2 regions of the Streptomyces tamarix genome follow, and region 2 is predicted to be linked to the other one. Evidence: riboswitches for the same ligand, from Rfam matches in the RefSeq annotation. Region 2 holds a riboswitch; the other holds the start of a gene.
The links. Region 2 has a riboswitch for glycine ahead of gcvP (aminomethyl-transferring glycine dehydrogenase). Riboswitches for the same ligand answer to the same signal wherever they lie in the genome.
Positions count from the first base shown of each region.

Region 1: it holds a riboswitch for glycine, as region 2 does, so the genes downstream of both, gcvT (glycine cleavage system aminomethyltransferase GcvT) here and gcvP (aminomethyl-transferring glycine dehydrogenase) in region 2, are expected to answer to the same signal.

Region 1 covers NZ_JAWCTQ010000001.1:69,822-80,188, forward strand. Annotated here, with positions in the region: gene RND61_RS00305 (ABC transporter permease) at 1-473, opposite strand, end outside; gene RND61_RS00310 (ABC transporter substrate-binding protein) at 564-2,234, opposite strand; gene RND61_RS00315 (enhanced serine sensitivity protein SseB C-terminal domain-containing protein) at 2,442-3,260, opposite strand; gene RND61_RS00320 (enhanced serine sensitivity protein SseB) at 3,314-4,093, opposite strand; gene RND61_RS00325 (AAA family ATPase) at 4,178-4,831, opposite strand; glycine riboswitch at 4,980-5,077, shown strand; gene gcvT (glycine cleavage system aminomethyltransferase GcvT) at 5,238-6,353, shown strand; gene gcvH (glycine cleavage system protein GcvH) at 6,450-6,824, shown strand; gene glyA (serine hydroxymethyltransferase) at 6,859-8,118, shown strand; gene RND61_RS00345 (L-serine ammonia-lyase) at 8,291-9,658, shown strand; gene RND61_RS00350 (EF-hand domain-containing protein) at 9,788-10,003, opposite strand; gene RND61_RS00355 (GNAT family N-acetyltransferase) at 10,096-10,367, shown strand, end outside.
Region 2 covers NZ_JAWCTQ010000014.1:127,859-138,225, forward strand. Annotated here, with positions in the region: gene RND61_RS13885 (PhzF family phenazine biosynthesis protein) at 1-722, shown strand, start outside; gene RND61_RS13890 (CPBP family intramembrane glutamic endopeptidase) at 817-1,623, opposite strand; gene RND61_RS13895 (glutamate-cysteine ligase family protein) at 1,716-3,236, opposite strand; gene RND61_RS13900 (hypothetical protein) at 3,722-4,315, shown strand; gene RND61_RS13905 (DUF5999 family protein) at 4,628-4,834, shown strand; gene gcvP (aminomethyl-transferring glycine dehydrogenase) at 4,956-7,841, opposite strand; glycine riboswitch at 8,024-8,122, opposite strand; gene RND61_RS13915 (PRC-barrel domain-containing protein) at 8,266-8,601, shown strand; gene RND61_RS13920 (DNA polymerase IV) at 8,529-10,010, opposite strand; gene RND61_RS13925 (MerR family transcriptional regulator) at 10,076-10,367, opposite strand, start outside.

The DNA of each region.
Region 1 (10,367 bases), on a different contig from region 2:
TTGACGGCGAAGATCCCCTTCAGGATGAGGGCGAGGAAGAAGACCGGGACGCAGATGCCGACCAGCGAGCCGGAGACGGAGGCCACGTCCAGCCAGCCGCCGCGGCGCCTGGCCGCGAGGTAACCGAGCGGGATGCCGACGACGACGGCGATGAGCATCGCCGCGAGGCTCAGCTCCACGGTGGCCGGGAAGCGCAGGGCGAACTCGTCCCACACCGGCTGGCCGGTCTTGGTCGAGGTCCCCAGGTCGAGCTGGACGACACGCTTGAGGAAGCGGCCGTACTGCACCCAGACCGGCTGGTCGAGGCCCAGGGCCCGGTTGATCCGCGCCACTTCGGTGGGTGTCGCCCGTTCGCCCAGGATCGCCGAGGCGGGTCCGCCGGGCAGCCGGTTCAGCCAGAGGAAGAGGAGAACCGACAGGCCGAGCAGGGTGGGTATCAGCTGTAGCAGTCTTCGTACGACGAGTCGCAGCACCCCGCATGCCCCTTTCTTGCGTGTACGTCAGAAGCGGGTCCGCCCGGCCACGCAGTGCTGTGGCCGGGCGGACCCCGCGTGCGGATGCGGTTACTTGAAGGAGACCTCGGAGAAGTACTCCTGCGTCAGCGGGGAGACCTTCGGCGGGTTGACGTCCTTGGCGAACGCGATCGCCGGCGGGGAGGAGGAGATCGGGAGGCCCGGCAGGTACTCCATGATCGCCTCGTTGGCCTTCTTGTACGCCCCGACGCGCTGGGCCGGGTCGCCCACCTTGGAGCCCGCGTTCACCGCGTCGAAGACCCTGGCCTCCTTGAAGCCCCACTGCTTGTCGTACTTGGCGAACCAGGTGCCGATGAAGTTGTAGCCGTCGTTGAAGTCACCGGTCCAGCCGAGCATGTGCAGGGCGCAGGCGCCCGCCTCGGTGGCGTCCACGTAGTCCGGGGCCCACTTCAGGGGCTTCGGGGTGACGGTGATGCCGGCCTTCTCCAGGTCGGCCTTCATCAGCTCGAACATGTCCTGCGGGGCCGGCATGTAGGGCCGGGTGACCTCGGTCGGGTAGCAGAACTCGACCTTCAGCTTGGACTCGCCGGCGGCGGCCAGCAGCTGCTTGGCCTTGTTGGTGTCGTGCGGGTACGTCTTCACCTTGTCGGACCAGCCGGCGACCGTGTCGGGCATGAACTGCGTGGCGACCTTGCCGCCCTCGGGCAGCTGGGTCTTGACCAGGTTCTCCCGGTCGATGGCGTGCGCGATGGCCTGGCGGACCTCGAGCTTCTTCAGCGCCGGGTTCTTCTCCTGGGTCATGCCCACGTAGAAGAGGTTGAAGACGTCACGCGTCGGCACCTGGAAGCCGCCCTGCTCCAGGGTCTTCACGTCCGCGGGCGACACGAAGTCGTAGCCGTGGACGTCGCCGGCCTGCAGGGCCTGGCGGCGGCCCTCCTCGGTGGCGATCGTGCGGAAGACCAGGTTCTTCACCTTGGCCTTCTCGCCCCAGTAGTCGTCGAAGCGCTCAAGGGTGACTTCCTTGTTGCCCTTGTTCCACTTCACGATCTTGTACGGGCCGGTGCCGGCGACCGTGCCGGCCTCCTGGCTGTACTTGGGGTACGTGATGGCGTCGCCCTTGCCGCTCACGGCCTGCTTCGCGTACTCCTTGATCGCCTTCGGCGAGTGGATCGCCAGCGCCTGGAGGGAGAAGCCGCCCGGCAGGTTGGCGGAGGGCTCGTGGACCTCGATGACGGCCGTGTTCTCGTCCTTGGCGGTGCAGGACTTGTAGTTGGCCTTGGGGGTTTCCTTGTCCTCGTTCTTGGCGAAGCCGCCCATGATCTTCTGCCAGTAGTACGAGACCGCGCTGGTCTGGTAGGTGCCCTTCCAGTTGAACCAGTGGTCGTAGTTGGCACAGACGGCGGCCGCGTTGAACGGCTCGCCGTCGTGGAACTTCACCCCCTTGCGGAGGTTGAACGTCCACACCGTGCCGGCGTCGTTGCCGGACCACGACTCGGCGAGGCCGCCGACGAGCTTGGTGCCGCCCGACTCGTGCTCCAGCAGCGCCTCGAAGGCCTGGCGGGTCACGCGGAACGTTTCGCCGTCGCTGGCGAGGGCCGGGTCGAGCGACCCCGGGTCACCGGCGCCGGCGAACACGAACGTGTCCTTGTCGCCGCCCTTGTCGCCGTCCTTGCCGCGTTCGCTGGCGCAGCCCGTCGCGATCATTCCGACGGCGAGCGCCGCGGTGACCGCCCGGACCGCACGGGACTTGAGTATGCGCATGGGCCACCCCTGGTCTGGCCTAGTGAATGAGGTCTTGACCGGCCGAACACTACCCACGGGCGGCATCCCGGAGAACAGTCCGGATAGCGGTGATACCTAGTCGAGACCCGGACAGTCACCAAACCGTCCCCATCCCGGACAAGCCCCCTGTCGGAGTTAACACCCCCGTCACACGGGGGAGTTCGGCGGGAGCCGCCGGACGGCAGCTCAGCCCTGCTGCGGGTAGCCGTAGGCGGCGGTCCCGCGCCGCGGCGGGGGGAGGTGGGCCTCGCGGTCGTAGAAGGGGCGGGCGTTGGCGCGCAGCCACATCGCGACCGGGTCGTACCCGTCGGACATGGCGACCGTCGACACGGGCAGCCCGTCCGGGACGGCCGCGACGGACTGCTGCATCATCGCGCGGACCGCGTCGACGGACGCCTGGCCCGTGTCGTAGAGGTCGAGGCCGATGGCGAGGTACGGCGTGCCGAGGGCCGGCTGCACCCAGGCGCGGCGCAGGGAGCGGACGGCGGGGGTGCGGTGGGCGTTCTGGGTGAGCAGGGCGTAGAACTGCGGCAGCTCGATGGCGGGCTCGGAGAGCCGGAGCGGGCCGGCGGGCATGCGGTCCAGGCCGGTGGCGATCCGGCGCAGGTCGGGCCAGGGGATGCCGACGCCGCCGCCGGGGGCGTGCGGGTTGAGCCAGATGCCCCACCGGTCGGGGTAGAGGGCGCGGGCCACGTCGCGGACGGCGACGACCTCGTGGGCGCGGTTCCAGCCGGAGGCGGCGAGCTCCTGGGCGGAGGTGACGCACGGGGCGTAGCCGAGGCCGTCGACCTCCATGTTCCCGTACTGGGCGTCGGGGGAGCCGGCCTGGCCGTGCCAGAGCAGCATCCACACCTGGCTCCCGGCGAGGGCGTGGAGCAGCGCCTCGTAGGCGTCGTAGCGCCCGGGGGAGACCTGCCGCAGCATGTGCTCGACCTCTCCCCGAGGTCCCGGCTGCGCTCCACCAGGGGACGCCCCACTGCCCGCCGCGGTGCCTGACGCGCTCACCTGATCCCGCCCCTCGTTCGCAGACTTCCGGTCCAGCTTAAGGGCGCGCCCGGTCAGGAGCCGTGTTCGCGGCGGTAGAAGGGGCGCACCTTCTCGAGCATCCAGTCGCCGACGGGGTCCCGGGCGACGTCGAGGAGGACCAGGTTGACCGGCCACGGCACGGGGACGGCGCCCAGGGCCCGGCCGAGGGCGTCCATGGGGGCGGCGCGGTCGGCGTCCTCCCAGGAGGAGAGCTGGACGCCGACGAAGAGGGTGGGCGGCTCGCCCTCGATGCTGGCCAGGGCGCGCCGGGCGGTGAGGACCACCCCGGTCGCCCCGAACTCGGCGCTCGCGGCGGAGAGGAAGTCGACGGGGTCGTCCTGCCAGTCCGGCTCGAACAGCCGGACGCGGGCGCCGGAGGCCGGCCCTTCGAGGGGGCCGCGACCGGTGCGGCACAGCTCGGCGACGGCGGGCGGCGGGAGGGGCGCGCCGACGGTGCCGCCGGGGTTGAGGGCGAGGCCGAGCTGCGGCGGCAGGCCGCGGGCGAACTCGACGGCGGGGGCGACGGCGTACGCCATGTGGCCGCCGGCGCAGGCGCGGAACTGGCTCTCGGAGGTGAACACCGGGACGTACGGCAGGCCGTCGAGCTCCAGCGTGGGCAGGTCGAGGCCGGGGGCGCCGGGGCCGGCGCCGTCCGGGGAGCCGCCCCTGGGCAGGGGCACCCAGACGAGGCTGCGGCCGAGGACCTCGACGATGCGGGCGCCGGAGGCGCCCTGGCCGAGGGAGGCGGACAGGACCTCCTCCAGTTCGTTGGAGGGCCATGCGGTGTCGACTGCGGCGGGTGCGGTGTCCACGGTGTCCCCTGCGTCCTTCCCCGGTTCTTCCGGTGCGTGCCGCAGCACCCTAGCGCGGGCGGGGGACGGGCCGGCGCCGGCGGATCAGAGGAAGCGGATGCGGGCCAGGGCCGTGGCCGCCGCGCGGTCGAGGAGGACGGCGGAGCCGCAGCCGCCGGGCAGGACGCCCCGCTCGGCGTCGCGGACGAGCCGGCCGACGGCTCTGCGGTGCCGGGCGAAGGCGTACGCGGAGACGCCCCTCCCCCGCTCCCGCTGGCCCTCGCGGGCGGTGTCGGGGTCGACGTCGAGGAGCAGCAGGTGCAGCGTGCCGCCCCGGCGGCGGGCCTCGCGGGCGAGCCAGCGGCGCACCCAGGACTGCGTGCCGCAGTCGTGGACGACGACGCCGTGGCCGGAGCGCAACCGGGCCCGCAGGCCGGCGTAGTGGGCGGCGCGGACGAGGGGCCGGTAGAGGGCGTACGGCAGGAGGCGCGGCACGCGGCCCTCCCAGCGCTCGCGGGTGTCCTGGGAGTCGACGGCGCGGCCGGGGGCGATCCGCCGGATGAGAGTGGACTTGCCGCTGCCGGGCAGACCGGAGACGACGACCACGTCGGCCTCGGCGAAGGCCAGCTCGCGCGGGACCCGCCCGCCGCGGGCGCGGAGGTCGCGCAGGACCGGGAGCGCGGCCGTGCGGGCGGGCAGCGCCGGCGGCGCCGGCACCCCCGCGGTCGTGGCGTACGCGCCGGACCGCTGCGACATCATGGCCCCTCCCGAGCTCGGCTCCCCCCAGCCTGCCCAAGAAGTGTAAAGAAACAGTAATGGGACACAAGCGATTTGCCGACAAGCCGAGGTTTTCCTCTCCGGGCCCCCGTGCAATGATGTGCGCGCCGACAACCGCATACAGGCCGCTCGAATCCGTGCGGGAGAGTCCCGGGCCGGCGACGGCCCGGGCGCCGAAGGAGCAAGTCCCTCCCTTGAATCTCTCAGGCCCCGCACCGCACGGATGAGGCAGATCTGAAAAGCGAGCCGCTCCCCGCACCGCCGGGGCGGGCTCCACCCAAGGTGCAAGCCGCGCCCCCGGAAGGGGTCACGGCGAACCTCTCAGGTTCCGATGACAGATGGGGAGGACCGTCCTCGCCACCCATGCCCCGGACCTGGGAGCCCTTCCATGAGCACTTCCCCCCGCCGCACGGCCCTCGACGCGCTGCATCGCGCGCTGGGCGCCACCATGACCGACTTCGCCGGCTGGGACATGCCGCTGCGGTACGGCAGCGAGCGCGACGAGCACACCGCCGTCCGCACCCGGGCCGGTCTGTTCGACCTCTCCCACATGGGTGAGATCACCGTCACCGGCGCGCAGGCGGCGGACCTCCTCGACTACGCCCTGGTCGGCGACATCGGCGGTGTCGGCGTGGGCCGCGCCCGCTACACGATGATCTGCCGGGAGGACGGCGGCATCCTCGACGACCTGATCGTGTACCGGCTCCAGGAGCACACGTACATGGTCGTCGCCAACGCCTCCAACGCCCAGGTGGTGCTGGACGCGCTGACCGGGCGCGCGGCCGGCTTCGACGCCGAGGTCCGCGACGACCGCGACGCGTACGCGCTGATCGCCGTCCAGGGCCCGGAGTCCCCCGGCGTCCTGAAGTCGCTCACCGACGCGGACCTGGACGGCCTGAAGTACTACGCGGGCCTGCCCGGCACGGTCGCCGGCGTCCCGGCGCTGATCGCCCGGACCGGCTACACCGGCGAGGACGGCTTCGAGCTGTTCGTGGCGCCCGAGCACGCCGAGGGGCTGTGGAAGGCGCTGACCGGGGCGGGCGAGGGCGTCGGGCTGATCCCGTGCGGCCTGTCCTGCCGGGACACGCTGCGCCTGGAGGCGGGCATGCCGCTGTACGGGCACGAGCTGACGACCGGGCTGACCCCCTTCGACGCGGGTCTGGGCCGGGTCGTGAAGTTCGAGAAGGCCGGCGACTTCGTGGGCCGCGCCGCGCTGGAGGAGGCCGCCGCGCGCGCCGCGACCGCGCCGCCGCGCAAGCTGGTCGGCCTGGTCGCCGAGGGGCGCCGCGTGCCGCGCGCCGGGATGGCCGTGGTCGCCGACGGCCGGGTGGTCGGCGAGGTCACCTCGGGCGCCCCGTCGCCGACCCTGGGCAAGCCGATCGCCATGGCGTACGTAAACGCGGAGCACGCCGCGCCGGGCACGCCCGGCGTGGGCGTCGACATCCGCGGCACCCACGAGCCGTACGAAGTCGTGGCGCTGCCGTTCTACAAGCGTCGGAAGTGACACGCTCGCGAGCGGTCCGCCCGCGGCGCCGGACGTGATCCCGCACACCCCTCCCCCGTTCACCACCACGCACGCCCGTACAGGAGAATTCAGACCATGAGCAACCCCCAGCAGCTGCGCTACAGCAAGGAGCACGAGTGGCTGTCGCCCGCCGAGGACGGCGTCGCGACGGTCGGCATCACGGAGCACGCGGCGAACGCCCTGGGCGACGTCGTGTACGTCCAGCTTCCGGAGGTCGGCGCCACCGTCACCGCGGGCGAGACCTGCGGCGAGCTGGAGTCCACCAAGTCCGTCAGCGACCTGTACTCGCCGGTCACCGGCGAGGTCGTCGAGGCGAACCAGGCGGTCGTGGACGACCCCTCCCTGGTGAACAGCGCGCCGTTCGAGGACGGCTGGCTGTTCAAGGTGCGCGTCGCCCAGGAGCCGGAGGACCTGCTCTCCGCCGACGAGTACACCGAGTTCGCCGGCTGACCAGCCCGACACCCACACCCGTAGGGACCGCGTGATGTCGCTTCTGAACACCCCCCTCCACGAGCTGGACCCGGACGTCGCCGCCGCCGTCGACGCCGAGCTCCGCCGCCAGCAGAACACCCTGGAGATGATCGCCTCGGAGAACTTCGCTCCGGTCGCGGTCATGGAGGCCCAGGGCTCCGTCCTCACCAACAAGTACGCCGAGGGCTACCCCGGCCGCCGGTACTACGGCGGCTGCGAGCACGTCGACGTGGTCGAGCAGATCGCCATCGACCGCATCAAGGCGCTGTTCGGTGCCGAGCACGCCAACGTGCAGCCGCACTCCGGCGCGCAGGCCAACGCCGCGGCGATGTTCGCCCTGCTGCAGCCGGGTGACACGATCATGGGTCTGAACCTCGCCCACGGCGGGCACCTGACCCACGGCATGAAGATCAACTTCTCCGGCAAGCTCTACAACGTCGTCGCGTACCACGTCGACGACGCGACGGGCCAGGTCGACATGGCCGAGGTCGAGCGCCTCGCCAAGGAGTCCAAGCCGAAGCTGATCGTCGCCGGCTGGTCCGCGTACCCGCGCCAGCTCGACTTCGCGGCGTTCCGCCGGATCGCCGACGAGGTCGGCGCCTACCTGATGGTCGACATGGCCCACTTCGCGGGCCTCGTCGCGGCCGGGCTCCACCCGAACCCGGTGCCGCACGCCCACGTGGTCACCACGACCACCCACAAGACGCTGGGCGGCCCGCGCGGCGGCGTCATCCTGTCGACCGCCGAGCTCGCCAAGAAGATCAACTCCGCGGTCTTCCCCGGTCAGCAGGGCGGCCCGCTGGAGCACGTCATCGCGGCGAAGGCGGTCTCCTTCAAGGTCGCGGCCAGCGAGGAGTTCAAGGAGCGCCAGCAGCGCACCCTGGAGGGCGCGAAGATCCTCGCGGAGCGCCTGGTCCGCGCCGACGTCGCCGAGGCGGGCGTCTCCGTCCTGTCCGGCGGCACGGACGTGCACCTCGTCCTGGTCGACCTGCGCAACAGCGAGCTCGACGGCCAGCAGGCCGAGGACCGCCTCCACGGGATCGGCATCACGGTCAACCGGAACGCCATCCCGAACGACCCGCGGCCCCCGATGGTCACCTCGGGCCTGCGCATCGGCACCCCGGCGCTGGCCACGCGGGGCTTCGGGACCGAGGACTTCACCGAGGTCGCCGACATCATCGCCGAGGCGCTGAAGCCGTCGTACGACGCGGAGGCGCTGAAGGCCCGGGTCACGGCCCTCGCGGCCAAGCACCCGCTTTACCCCGGCCTGTAGGCATACCCGGCGCCCTGTCGGCGTTAGGTACGTTACAGACCACATTGCGGGGCACCGCGCACACTGGAGACGAGTGGGTGCGGTGCCCCGTCCCATGTCCACCGCACCACCCCAGCCCCTCCCTGCACCACCCACCGGCAGACAGCGGCGTCTACCACCAAGGAGTCCTCCCGTGGCCATCTCGGTCTTCGACCTGTTCTCGATCGGCATCGGGCCGTCCAGCTCCCACACGGTCGGCCCCATGCGGGCGGCCCGGATGTTCGCGCGCCGCCTGAAGAACGAGGGGCTGCTCGCCTCCACGGCCTCGGTGCGGTGCGAGCTGTACGGCTCGCTGGGCGCGACCGGCCACGGCCACGGCACGCCCAAGGCCGTCCTGCTGGGCCTGGAGGGGGACTCGCCCCGCACGGTCGACGTGGAGACCGCCGACGACCGGGTCGAGCGGATCAAGGCGAGCGGGCGGATCGACCTGCTCGGCACCCACGGGATCGGCTTCGACTTCGACGAGGACCTGGTCCTGCACCGCCGCAAGGCGCTCCCCTACCACGCCAACGGCATGACCCTGTGGGCGTACGACGCCGAGGGCGCGACGCTGCTGGAGAAGACGTACTACTCGGTGGGCGGCGGGTTCGTCGTCGACGAGGACGCGGTCGGCGCGGACCGGATCAAGCTCGACGACACGGTCCTGAAGTACCCGTTCCGCACGGGCGACGAGCTGCTGCGCCTCACCCGCGAGACCGGCCTGTCGATCTCCGCGCTGATGCTGGAGAACGAGAAGGCGTGGCGCACGGAGGAGGAGATCCGCGCCGGGCTGCTGGAGATCTGGCGGGTCATGCGGGAGTGCGTCGACCGCGGCATGTCCCGCGAGGGCATCCTGCCGGGCGGCCTGAAGGTCCGCCGCCGCGCCGCGACCACGGCCCGCAAGCTGCGCTCCGAGGGCGACCCGCAGGCCCTCGCCATGGAGTGGATCACCCTGTACGCGATGGCGGTCAACGAGGAGAACGCCGCCGGCGGCCGGGTCGTCACCGCCCCGACGAACGGCGCGGCGGGCATCATCCCGGCGGTGCTGCACTACTACGTGAACTTCGTGCCGGGCGCCGACGAGGACGGCGTCGTGCGGTTCCTCCTCGCGGCGGGCGCGGTCGGCATGCTGTTCAAGGAGAACGCGTCGATCTCCGGCGCCGAGGTCGGCTGCCAGGGCGAGGTCGGTTCGGCCTGCTCGATGGCGGCGGGCGCGCTCGCCGAGGTCCTGGGCGGCTCCCCCGAGCAGGTGGAGAACGCCGCCGAGATCGGCATGGAGCACAACCTGGGCCTGACCTGCGACCCGGTCGGCGGGCTCGTGCAGATCCCGTGCATCGAGCGCAACGGCATGGCCGCCGTGAAGGCCGTGACGGCGGCGCGGATGGCGATGCGCGGCGACGGCAGCCACAAGGTCTCCCTCGACAAGGTCATCAAGACGATGAAGGAGACCGGCGCGGACATGTCGGTCAAGTACAAGGAGACCGCGCGCGGCGGGCTCGCGGTGAACATCATCGAGTGCTGAGCACCCGCACCGGCACGCGCCGGGGGCGCTGCGAGGGCGCACGGGGGATCGGGTTCCTTCGAGGACACGCCGAGGGGGCGTCACCGCCGCGGGTCGCGGGTGACGCCCCCTCGGGCGTGTGCGGGCGGCTCAGGCCCTGTTGAGGTGCGCCCAGAACTCGTCCCAGCTCAGCAGGCCGTCGGCGTTGCCGTCCTGGGCGTTGATGACCGCCTGGGCGACCGGCTCGGTGACGTGGAAGTCCCCCAGCTGCGCCATGACGCTCTTGTACTCCGCGGCCGTGATGAACCCGTCGCCGTTCACGTCGTAACGGTCGAAAGCCTTGCGCGCAGACTCGATGTCCGCCATCGCTCCACCCCTTCGTCTCTCTGTACTACGGCCGCAAGGGTATCGGCAGGGGTGATCGCCGGACGCGGTGGGCCATGGGTGACGATGGGGGCATGAGCGGCGAGGTGGCACGGATCCTGGAGGCTGCGGCGCACGGCGGGTTCCCGCCGCCGGACGGTTCGACGGTGATCGTCCCGCAGCCGAGCCGGCGCGACGCGGGGGTGCTGGCCTTCACGGCGCATTCGGTGGTCTTCCTCGACGAGGACCCGGAGTGGATCCGCGCCGAGCTGGCCGCCGCCGGCGACGACCCGCTGGCCGCGTCGATGAACCCGCTGTTCCTGGCGTCGCTGATCCGCCGCACGGGCCGGTCGATGGGCACGGTCGA
Region 2 (10,367 bases):
ACCCCTGGCTCCAGAAGGTCGCCGCGGAGGTCAACCTCTCCGAGACCGCCTTCGCGCACCCCCTCCCGCCCGGCGGCGGGGCCGACTGGGCGCTGCGCTGGTTCACCCCCATCACCGAGGTCGACATGTGCGGGCACGCCACACTGGCCACCGCCCACGTGCTGCGCGCCACCGGCCGGGCCACGGGCACCGTGCGCTTCGCCGCGCGCTGCGGCGTCCTCACCACGACCGCCGCCGGGGACGGCACGATCACGATGGACTTCCCCACCTCCCCGCTCACCCCGGTCGACCCGCCGGAGGGTCTCGCCGACGCGCTCGGCGCGGAGGTCGTCTCGGTCCACGACACGGCCGCCCACATCGGGGACCTCCTGGTCGAGCTGCGGGACGAGAAGGCCGTACGCGCCCTGACACCGGACCTCCCGGCGCTGGCCGGGCTGTCCGAGCGGGGCGTCATCGCCACCGCGGCGGCCGAGGACCCGGGGCGCGGCCACGACTTCGTCTCACGCTGCTTCTTCCCGCGCGTGGGCATCGACGAGGACCCGGTCACGGGCAGCGCGCACACGGCGCTGGCCCCGTTCTGGTCGGCCCGCCTCGGCCGCGCCGAGCTGACCGGGCTGCAGGGCGGCGCCCGTACCGGGATCGTGCGCACCGCGCTGCGCGGCGAGCGGACCCTGCTGACCGGTCAGGCGGTCACCGTCATCGAGGGCGACCTGCGCGTTTGAGGGCCGCCGGGGCCGCGCGGCGCCCGCCCCCGCGCGCCCCGCCCGCGCGACGGGGCCCACGGCGCGGCCCACACGGTGCGGGCCCCGCCCGGGGTCACGCCGTGGGCAGCCACCCCACCCTGCCGGCGAGCAGCGCGTACCCGACGAAGGCCACGATGTCGAGCAGCGCGTGCGCCACGACCAGCGGCCCGACCCGCCCCCACCGCCGGTACAGCAGGACGAAGACGACGCCCATGACCAGGTTGCCGATGAACCCGCCGACGCCCTGGTACAGGTGGTACGAGCCGCGCAGCACCGAACTGGCCGCGAGCGCCGCTATCGGCGACCAGCCCAGTTGCCCGAGCCTGCGCAGCAGGTAGCCGACGACGATGACCTCCTCCACGACGGAGTTCTGGATCGCCGACAGGATCAGCACCGGGTACTTCCACCACTCCCCCGGCAGCGCCTCGGGCACCACCGTGAGGTTCATCCCGACCGCCCGCGCCACCAGGTAGAACGCCAGCCCGGCGCTGCCGATCGCCGCCGCGACGAGCGCCCCGCGCCCGAGGTCGGGCCAGGGCCTGCGGCGGTCGAAGCCGATCGCGCGCAGCCCGGCGCCCTCGCGCAGCAGCAGGTGCGCGACGAGGACGACCGGCACGAGCGCGGTGGTGAGGGAGAACAGCTGCCAGGCCAGGTCGAGCCACGGCCGGCCCGGCGCGTACGAGCCGTTGAGCGTGGCCGCCTGGTCCTTCAGACCGCCCGGTCTCGTGAGCGAGCCGACGAAGCTGATCAGTGAGGAGACCGCGCTCGCGCCGAGCGACAGGGCCAGCACGATCAGCGTCTCGGACCGCAGGGTCCTGCGCGGCTCGCCCGCCGACGGCGTCACGACCGCACCGGCCGTCCGTCCCGCACCTGTCCGCACGCGCGCCTCCCTCCGTGGATCTCGCGCCGTCCAGCTTGCCCGACGGCCGCGCGGGGCGCGCGAACGGGTCCCCGTGGAGGCCCCGCGCGCCCTCAGCGGGTGCGCTGCGGGTACGGCCCCGGCAGGGGCACGGGCCAGGTGTGGACCGGCTGGCCGATCAGCGCCAGCTCGCGGTAGCGGCGCGCGGTGGCGGCCAGCGCCGCCTCCCGGTCGAGGCCGGCCTCCTGGGCCCGGTGAAACGTTTCCACCTGCCACGAGGCACCGTTGAAGCGCCGACGGCAACGCTCCTCGATGATGCCGAGGCAGCGGTCGCGGTCGGCGGGCTCGATGCCCCACGCGTCCAGCCCGGCCGCGGCGAGCGGCAGCAGCTCGTCCCGTACGAGCTTCACCGCGGGTACGGCGGTCACGCCGCCGCGCCCGGGACGGGGCCAGCGCAGTTCGGCGTCGATGCCGTACCGGCAGGCGGCGTCGAAGTTGTCGGACGCGTCCGCGAAGGACATCCGCTTCCACACCGGCCGGGGGTCCTCGGCGAGGGCGCGCACGAGACCGTAGTAGAAGGCGGCGTTGGCGACGACGTCGTCGACGGTGGGCCCGGCGGGCAGGACGCGGTTCTCGACGCGCAGGTGCGGGACGCCGTCCACCACGCCGTACACGGGCCGGTTCCAGCGGTACACGGTGCCGTTGTGCAGGACGAGTTCCCGCAGGGACGGCACGCCGCCGCCGTCGAGGACGCGCAGCGGCTCCTCGTCGTCGCAGAGCGGCAGCAGCGCGGGGAAGTAGCGGAGGTTCTCCTCGAACAGCTCGTACGCGGAGTCCACCCACCGCTCGCCGAACCAGGTGCGCGGGCGCACCCCTTGGGCCTGGAGCTCGGGCGGGCGGGTGTCCGTGGCCTGCTGGAACAGCGGCGGCCGGGTCTCGCGCCACAGCTCGCGGCCGAAGAGGAACGGCGAGTTGGCGCCGGTCGCGATCTGCACGGCGGCGACCGCCTGGGCGGCGTTCCACACGTCGGCGAAGCGCCCCGGGGTGACCTGGAGGTGGAGCTGTACGGAGGTGCAGGCGGCCTCCGGGGTGATGGAGGCGGCCGTGCAGCCGAGCCGCTCCACGCCGTCGATCTCCAGCGCGAAGTCCTCGCCGCGGGCGGCGACGATCTGGTCGTTGAGCAGCATGTAGCGGTCGACGTCCGAGATGTTGACGAGGTCCACGTCGTGGCGGGTGAGCGTGGGCAGGATGCCGACCATCACGACGCCGGCGCCCAGCTCCTCCGCCTTGCGGTGGGCGTATCCGAGGCCCGTGCGCAGTTCCTCGGCGAGCTGGGAGAAAACGTGCCCGGCGAGCCGGTGGGGGGCGACGTTCACTTCCAGATTGAACATTCCGAGTTCGGTCTGGAAATCCCGACTGGCGATGCGCTCCAGCACCTGCGCGTTCATCATCCGGGGGAGCCCGTCGGAACCCACGAGATTCAGCTCGATCTCCAGCCCCATCAGATTCCTGGGGCGGTCGAACCGCTTCTCCGCCAACAGCCTCTCCAGCGCCTCCAGGCAGTCCCGGAGTTTCCTGCGGTACCTCTGCCGATCGGCCAGGTCGAACCCGGCTGCCACGACCTTCTCCCCCATCGAAGCGTCCCTCCTCGAGTGGCGGCACGCGGCCTCGCCGCTCGGTCAGGGACGATGATGCCCCGCCCGGCCGATCCGTAACGCCCCCGCGGCGAGGGCTTTGCCACTAGGCTGGCACGAACGGCCTCCCGGCACATTCCGGAGGCATGGCGCGGCTAGCAGATCTCACCGGGCGACGTGATGGAAAAAGCCGACGAGATTCAGCCGTCCACGCGGTGGACGACATTGCAGGCAGCAGCTTCGGACCCCTGGATATTTCAGCGGAAATTGCCACGTATACAAGGCGCGTTGCGACCTTGACGGGGTTATCGGGAGCGGTTAGCGGAAACATGGCGTGAACATTTGTCGTATAAACTCCGCCCACGAGGCTGAGACTCCGGCGCCCGGCATGGCGCCCCGGCGCCCCATGGCCCCGTCGCTGACAGCGCCGTCCGCACCCACGCACGCTCCACCCCTCCTGTCTCTTGAGTGAGAGGCGACCCACCATGCCGCTCCACGTCTCCCAGGTACCCACGCCTGCCCTGCACAGCGTCCTCGCGGCCCTCGGCTCCCCCGCCCTGCGCGAGGCCAGCACTCCCGCACTGCGCTCCGCACAGGGACCGCTCAGTGCGGAACTGCCGCTCCCCGTTCACGTCCTCGGCGTCACCGCGGCGGCGGGCGGGCCGGCGGGCGCACCCGCCACCCGGCTCGCGGGGTGGCGGTTCCTGATCCGCGGCGGGGAGGTGACCCTGGCGGCCGCGGACACCCTGCGCACGGCGGGCGGCTGGACCTTCTCGCACTTCTTCGAAGGCCCCTACCTCACCTCCACGGAACGGGCGCTGCGTCAGGCCGAGTTGTCCGGGGCTCCCTGGCAGCCGCGCCTGCTGTCGGTGCCCGAGCTGTACATGCTGACGCTGTGGCTGCACGGCGACCCGGACGCCGACCCCGCCGACGGCGCGCCCGACCCGGCTGACGTGTTGATCCCGCTGGCCCCCGCGCCGCCCGGGATCGCCGCACACCGCCCGCACCGCGTCGCGGACCTGCTGCCGCGGCTCGCCGTACGTCTCGCGCCGCCGCCGCTGCTCGGCTCGTCGGCCTGACGCGACGTCACACACCGCACGGCCCGGTGCTCCGCGCCCGAGGGGGCGCGGAGCACCGTCGCGCACGCCCCCTGACCCGACCGGACTAGTCCGCTGCGGCCCTCAGAACCACCCGAAGGGACAGGGGGGTTGCGCCGAACCATCCGCACGGGTGATACGTCCTTCACCAGTAGGAAGCGCTGCCGTGAAATCCCTGCGGAAACGGAGCCGTGGGGCAACACTGGAAACGGACCGACCGGAAGACGGGGGGCGGCCATGAACACCGCATCGAGCCGCAGAGCAGACTCCACACCGCAGCGAAAGAACCCAGCCATGTGCCAGCACCAGCCACCCTGCCCGACCGCAGACTCCGCCGACCGGGAGGCCGCCCGCATCGTGGCGCACCACCCGGAGCAGGGCTGGAGCCTGCTGTGCAACGGCGTCCTGCTCTTCGAGGACACGGGTGAGCTGCTGCCCAACGGGCAGATCATCGCACCGCACCGGCCCCTGACCGCGGCGCGGATCGCGAGAGCCGCCTAGCCAGGACGACCGCGTCCGTACGGCTGTACGTCCGTACGGAGCACGGTACGCCGGCGTGGGGCCGGTGCGGAGGCGATCGCCTCCGCACCGGCCCCGACGCCTACCGCGTCCGCCGCCCGCCTCAGGCGTCGTACTCGTCGAGCGGCGGGCAGGAGCAGACCAGGTTGCGGTCGCCGAAGGCGCCGTCGATCCGGCGCACCGGCGGCCAGTACTTGTCCGCGGCCGAGACGCCGGCCGGGAAGACGGCCTCCTCGCGGCTGTAGGCGTGGTCCCACTCGCCGCCGAGCGCGGCCGCCGTGTGCGGGGCGTTGCGCAGCGGGTTGTCGTCGGCCGGCCAGACACCCGACGCGACCTTCTCGATCTCGCCGCGGATCGCGATCATCGTGTCGCAGAACCGGTCGAGCTCCGCCAGGTCCTCGCTCTCGGTCGGCTCGATCATCAGCGTGCCGGCGACCGGGAAGGACATGGTCGGCGCGTGGAATCCGTAGTCGATCAGGCGCTTGGCGATGTCGTCGACGCTGACGCCGGTCTCCTTCGACAGCGGCCGCAGGTCGATGATGCACTCGTGCGCGACCAGGCCGCCCGGGCCGGTGTACAGGACCGGGAAGTGCGGCTCCAGGCGCTTGGCGATGTAGTTCGCCGCGAGGACGGCGACCTGCGTGGCGCGCTTGAGGCCCTCGCCGCCCATGAGCCGTACGTACGCCCAGGAGATCGGCAGGATGCCGGCCGAGCCCCACGGCGCCGCCGAGATCGGGCCGACGCCGGTCTCCGGGCCGGCGGCCGGCTGGAGCGGGTGGTTGGGCAGGTACGGGGCGAGGTGGGAGCGGACCGCGACCGGGCCGACACCGGGGCCGCCGCCGCCGTGCGGGATGCAGAACGTCTTGTGCAGGTTCAGGTGCGACACGTCGCCGCCGAACTCGCCGGGCTTCGCCAGGCCGACGAGCGCGTTGAGGTTGGCACCGTCGACGTACACCTGGCCGCCGGCCTCGTGGACCTGGGCGCAGATGTCGGCGACGTGCTCCTCGAAGACGCCGTGCGTCGACGGGTACGTGATCATCAGCACGGCGAGCTCGTCGCGGTACTGCTCGATCTTGGCGCGCAGGTCCGCGACGTCGATCTCGCCGTCGTCGGCGGTCTTGACGACGACGACCCTCATGCCGGCCATGACGGCGGACGCGGCGTTGGTGCCGTGCGCGGAGGACGGGATGAGGCAGACCGTGCGCTGCGCGTCGCCGTTGGCGCGGTGGTAGGCGCGGACGGCGAGGAGGCCCGCGAGCTCGCCCTGCGAACCGGCGTTGGGCTGGATCGACACCTTGTCGTAGCCGGTGACCTCGGCGAGGCGGTCCTCCAGCTCGTGGATGAGGCTGAGGTAGCCCTCGGCCTGCTCCGCCGGGGCGAAGGGGTGCATCTGGCCGAACTCGGGCCAGGTGACCGGCTCCATCTCGGTGGTCGCGTTCAGCTTCATCGTGCAGGAGCCGAGCGGGATCATGCCGCGGTCCAGCGCGTAGTCGCGGTCGGCGAGCCTGCGCAGGTAGCGCAGCATCGCGGTCTCGGAGCGGTGCGCGTGGAAGACCGGGTGGGTGAGGTACGCGTCGGTGCGCAGCAGCGCCTCGGGCAGCGCGTCGGCGGTCTCGGCGTCCAGGGCCTCGATGTCGCCGCTCACGCCGAAGGCGGCCCACACGGTGGAGATCCGATCGCGGCCGGTGGTCTCGTCGCAGGCGACCGAGACGTGGTCGGCGTCGACGAGGCGGATGTTGACGCCGCCCTCGCGGGCCGCGGCGACGACCTCGGCGGCCTTGCCGGGCACGCGCGCGGTGACGGTGTCGAAGAAGCCGCCGTGGACCACCTCGACGCCGCCGGCGCGCAGGCCGGCCGCGAGGATCGCCGCGTACCGGTGGGTGCGCCGGGCGATCTCCTTCAGGCCGTCGGGGCCGTGGTAGACCGCGTACATGCCGGCCATGACGGCGAGGAGCACCTGGGCGGTGCAGATGTTGCTGGTGGCCTTCTCGCGGCGGATGTGCTGCTCGCGGGTCTGGAGCGCGAGGCGGTACGCCCTGTTCCCGTCGGCGTCGACGGAGACGCCGACGAGGCGGCCGGGCAGGCTGCGGGCGAACGTGTCGCGGACGGCCATGTAGCCGGCGTGCGGTCCGCCGAAGCCCATCGGGACGCCGAACCGCTGGGTGGTGCCGACGGCGATGTCCGCGCCCAGCTCACCGGGCGAGGCCAGCAGGGTCAGCGCCAGCAGGTCGGCGGCGACGGTGACGACGGCGCCCAGCTCGTGGGCGGCGTCGATCAGTGGCTTGATGTCGCGGACGGCACCGGAGGCTCCCGGGTACTGGATCAGGACGCCGAAGACGCCGCGCTCGGCCGCCTCGGCGGGGATGCCGTCGCTCAGGTCGGCGACGACGACCTCGACGCCGGTCGGCTCGGCGCGGGTCTCGATGACGGCGATCGTCTGCGGCAGGGCGTCGGCGTCGACCAGGAAGACGCCGTTCTTGACCTTGCCGACGCGCCGGGCCAGGGACATGGCCTCCGCGGCGGCGGTGCCCTCGTCGAGGAGGGACGCGCCGGAGGTGGGCAGACCGGTCAGGTCGGCGACCATGGTCTGGAAGTTGAGCAACGCCTCCAGGCGGCCCTGCGAGATCTCCGGCTGGTACGGCGTGTACGCCGTGTACCAGGCCGGGTTCTCCATGACGTTGCGGAGGATGACCGGCGGCGTGAACGTGCCGTAGTAGCCGAGGCCGATCATCGGGGCCAGGACCTGGTTGCGGTCCGCCAGGGAACGCAGTTCGGCGAGGACCTCGGCCTCGGTGCGGGCCTCGGGCAGACCGAGCGCCTCGGCGCTCTTGATCGCGTCCGGCACCGCGGCCGCCGTGAGCTCGTCGAGCGAGCCGTAGCCGACCTGCGCGAGCATCTTGGCGCGCGCCCCGGAGTCGGGGCCGATGTGGCGCTGCTCGAAGGGGGTGCCCCGCTCAAGCTGGGAGAGCGGAATGCGGTTGGCGGTCATGTACGGGGGCCTCCTGGTCATAGCGACCTGCGAGGGGCACCTCGGCGCGGGTGCCCGGACGGCCTCCCCCTCTGTCATCTCAACCTGAGAGCTTCGCCGCGCACCCCGGCGAGGGGTGGCACGGCTTTCACCGTCGGTGAGGGCGGGTGCCGTCCGACGCCCGCCCTGCTTTCCAGAGTGACCTCGTCCGTGCGGTACAGGGGCCTGAGAGATTCCGGGGAGGATTTGCTCCTTCGGCGCCTCCGGACGGTTTCTCCGGAGGACTCTCCCGCACGGGGTCAGCAGCCATGACCAGCCTACCAGCGAGGTTCCAGGCCGATCCCTCGAGTGGCCGAGGTCACCGTTGTGCCCTTTCGTAGGGGTGACGGACCCGTTGCGACCGGCTGGAGGAACTGTGCAAACCGACATCGACCCGCGCGGCCTGATGGGGCGCAAGGTGTTCGACCGCGACGGCCGCAAGGTCGGCACGGTGGACGAGGTGTACCTGGACGACGCGACGGGCGTCCCCGAATGGGCGGCCGTACGGAGGGGCCTCTTCGGGCGCGACGCGTTCGTCCCGCTGGAGCCGAGCGAGCTGGCCGACGACGGCCTGCACGTCCCGTACGAGAAGGCCCTCATCAAGGACGCCCCGGGCTTCGGGGTGGGCCGGCACCTCTCGCCGGAGCAGGAGCTGCAGCTGTACCGGCACTACGGCCTGGCCCTGCCGGCCGCGCCGTCCCCGGGCAGGCACTCCGGCACGCCGGCGGACGGGGGCGGCTGACCGCCGCCCGACACCAGCGGCAGCGGATCGCCCGGCTCCAGCTCCGGGTCGTCCGTCCGGAACGTCCGCACCCTGCCGGGCGCCGACCCCGGCTCCTCGAACCGCACGGTGACCCGGCCGAGCCCGCTGCCCTGCACCCACCCGGGCCCGTACGCGGTGTGCCGCACATCCGCCCCGGCGAGCCACCGCCGCTCCCCCGGCACCGGCTCCCCGCCGTCGACGGCACCCCCACCCGGCCCGGCGTCCGGCGGCGGCTCCTCCGGCCCGGCCGCGGCCTCCCCCGCGGACAGCGGCGGCACCCCGTCGGAGGCGCCGGGCACGGCCGGGGGCCCGTCGACCGCCGCCTGGGCGAACAGGTCCTCCTGCGTGAAGTCGGCCAGCCCGCTGACCCCGACGCCGAGCAGCCGCACCCCTCCCGTCGTGTCGACGGCGTCGAGCAGCCGGGCGGCGGCCTCCCGCACCACCACGGGGTCGTCGGTCGGGCCGCGCAGCGTCTCGGAGCGGGTCAGCGTCGAGAAGTCGTACCGCCGCACCTTCAGCACCACCGTGCGCCCCGAGCGGCCGGCGGCCCGCAGCCGGCGCACGCACCGCTCGGCGAGCCGCTCCACCTCCCACCGCACCCGCACCCGGTCGTGCAGGTCCACGTCGAAGGTGTCCTCCACGGAGATCGACTTGGCGTCCCGCTCCGCCACCACGGGCCGGTCGTCGCGGCCGAGCGCCATCGCGTACAGCGACGTCCCGTGCGCCCTGCCCAGGAGCCGTACGAGCTCGTCCTCACCGGCCTCCGCCAGGTCGGCGACCGTCGTCATCCCGGCCCGCCGCAGGTGCTCCTCGGTCGCCGGCCCGACACCGGGCAGCGTCCGCACGCCCATCGGCGCCAGCAGCGCCCGCTCCGTCCCCGGCTCGATGAGCACGAGGCCGTCCGGCTTGGCCTCCTCCGAGGCGATCTTCGCCAGCATCTTGGAGCCCGCCAGCCCCACCGAACCGGTCAGCCCCGTCACGGCGCGGATGTCCCGGCGCAGTCGCTCCCCGACCGCCCGCGCCGCCGCCCCCTCGCACGCGGCTCCCCCGGCCTCCAGGTCGACGAACGCCTCGTCCAGGCTGAGCGGCTCCACCAGCGGCGACAGCCGCCCCAGCAACTCCATGACCTGTCCGCTCACCGACCGGTAGACGGAGAAACGCGGCACCAGGTAGGCGGCGTTCGGCGCCAGCCGCCGGGCCTGCGCCATGGGCATCGCCGACCGCACCCCGAACCGCCGCGCCTCGTACGACGCCGTCGCGACGACCCCGCGCGGCCCCAGACCACCCACGATCACGGGCTTCCCCCGCAGACTGGGCTTCGCCGCCTGCTCGACGGCGGCGTAGAACGCGTCCATGTCCAGGTGCAGGATCGTCGGCGCGGCTCTCACACCACCGATGCTGCCCCACCCCACTGACAATCGCCCGCACACGCGTACGGCGGCGGGCGCGCCGCTCAGACGGCCTTGTCGCGCCTGCGGCGGGCCAGCTCGTCGGCCGGGTTCTGCCCGAGGAGGGTCTCACCGGTGTCGACCCGCTCGCCGTGCAACTGCGACAGCGCCGCCTCGACGTCCCGCCACACCACGCCGACCGCGATCCCGAAGATCCCCTGCCCACCCTGGAGCAGGTCCACGACCTCGTCCGGCGACGAGCACTCGTACACCGTCGCGCCGTCGCTCATCAGCGTCATGCGCTCCAGGTCGCGCAGTCCCTTGCCGCGCAGGTGCCGCACGGCGGCCCGGATGTTC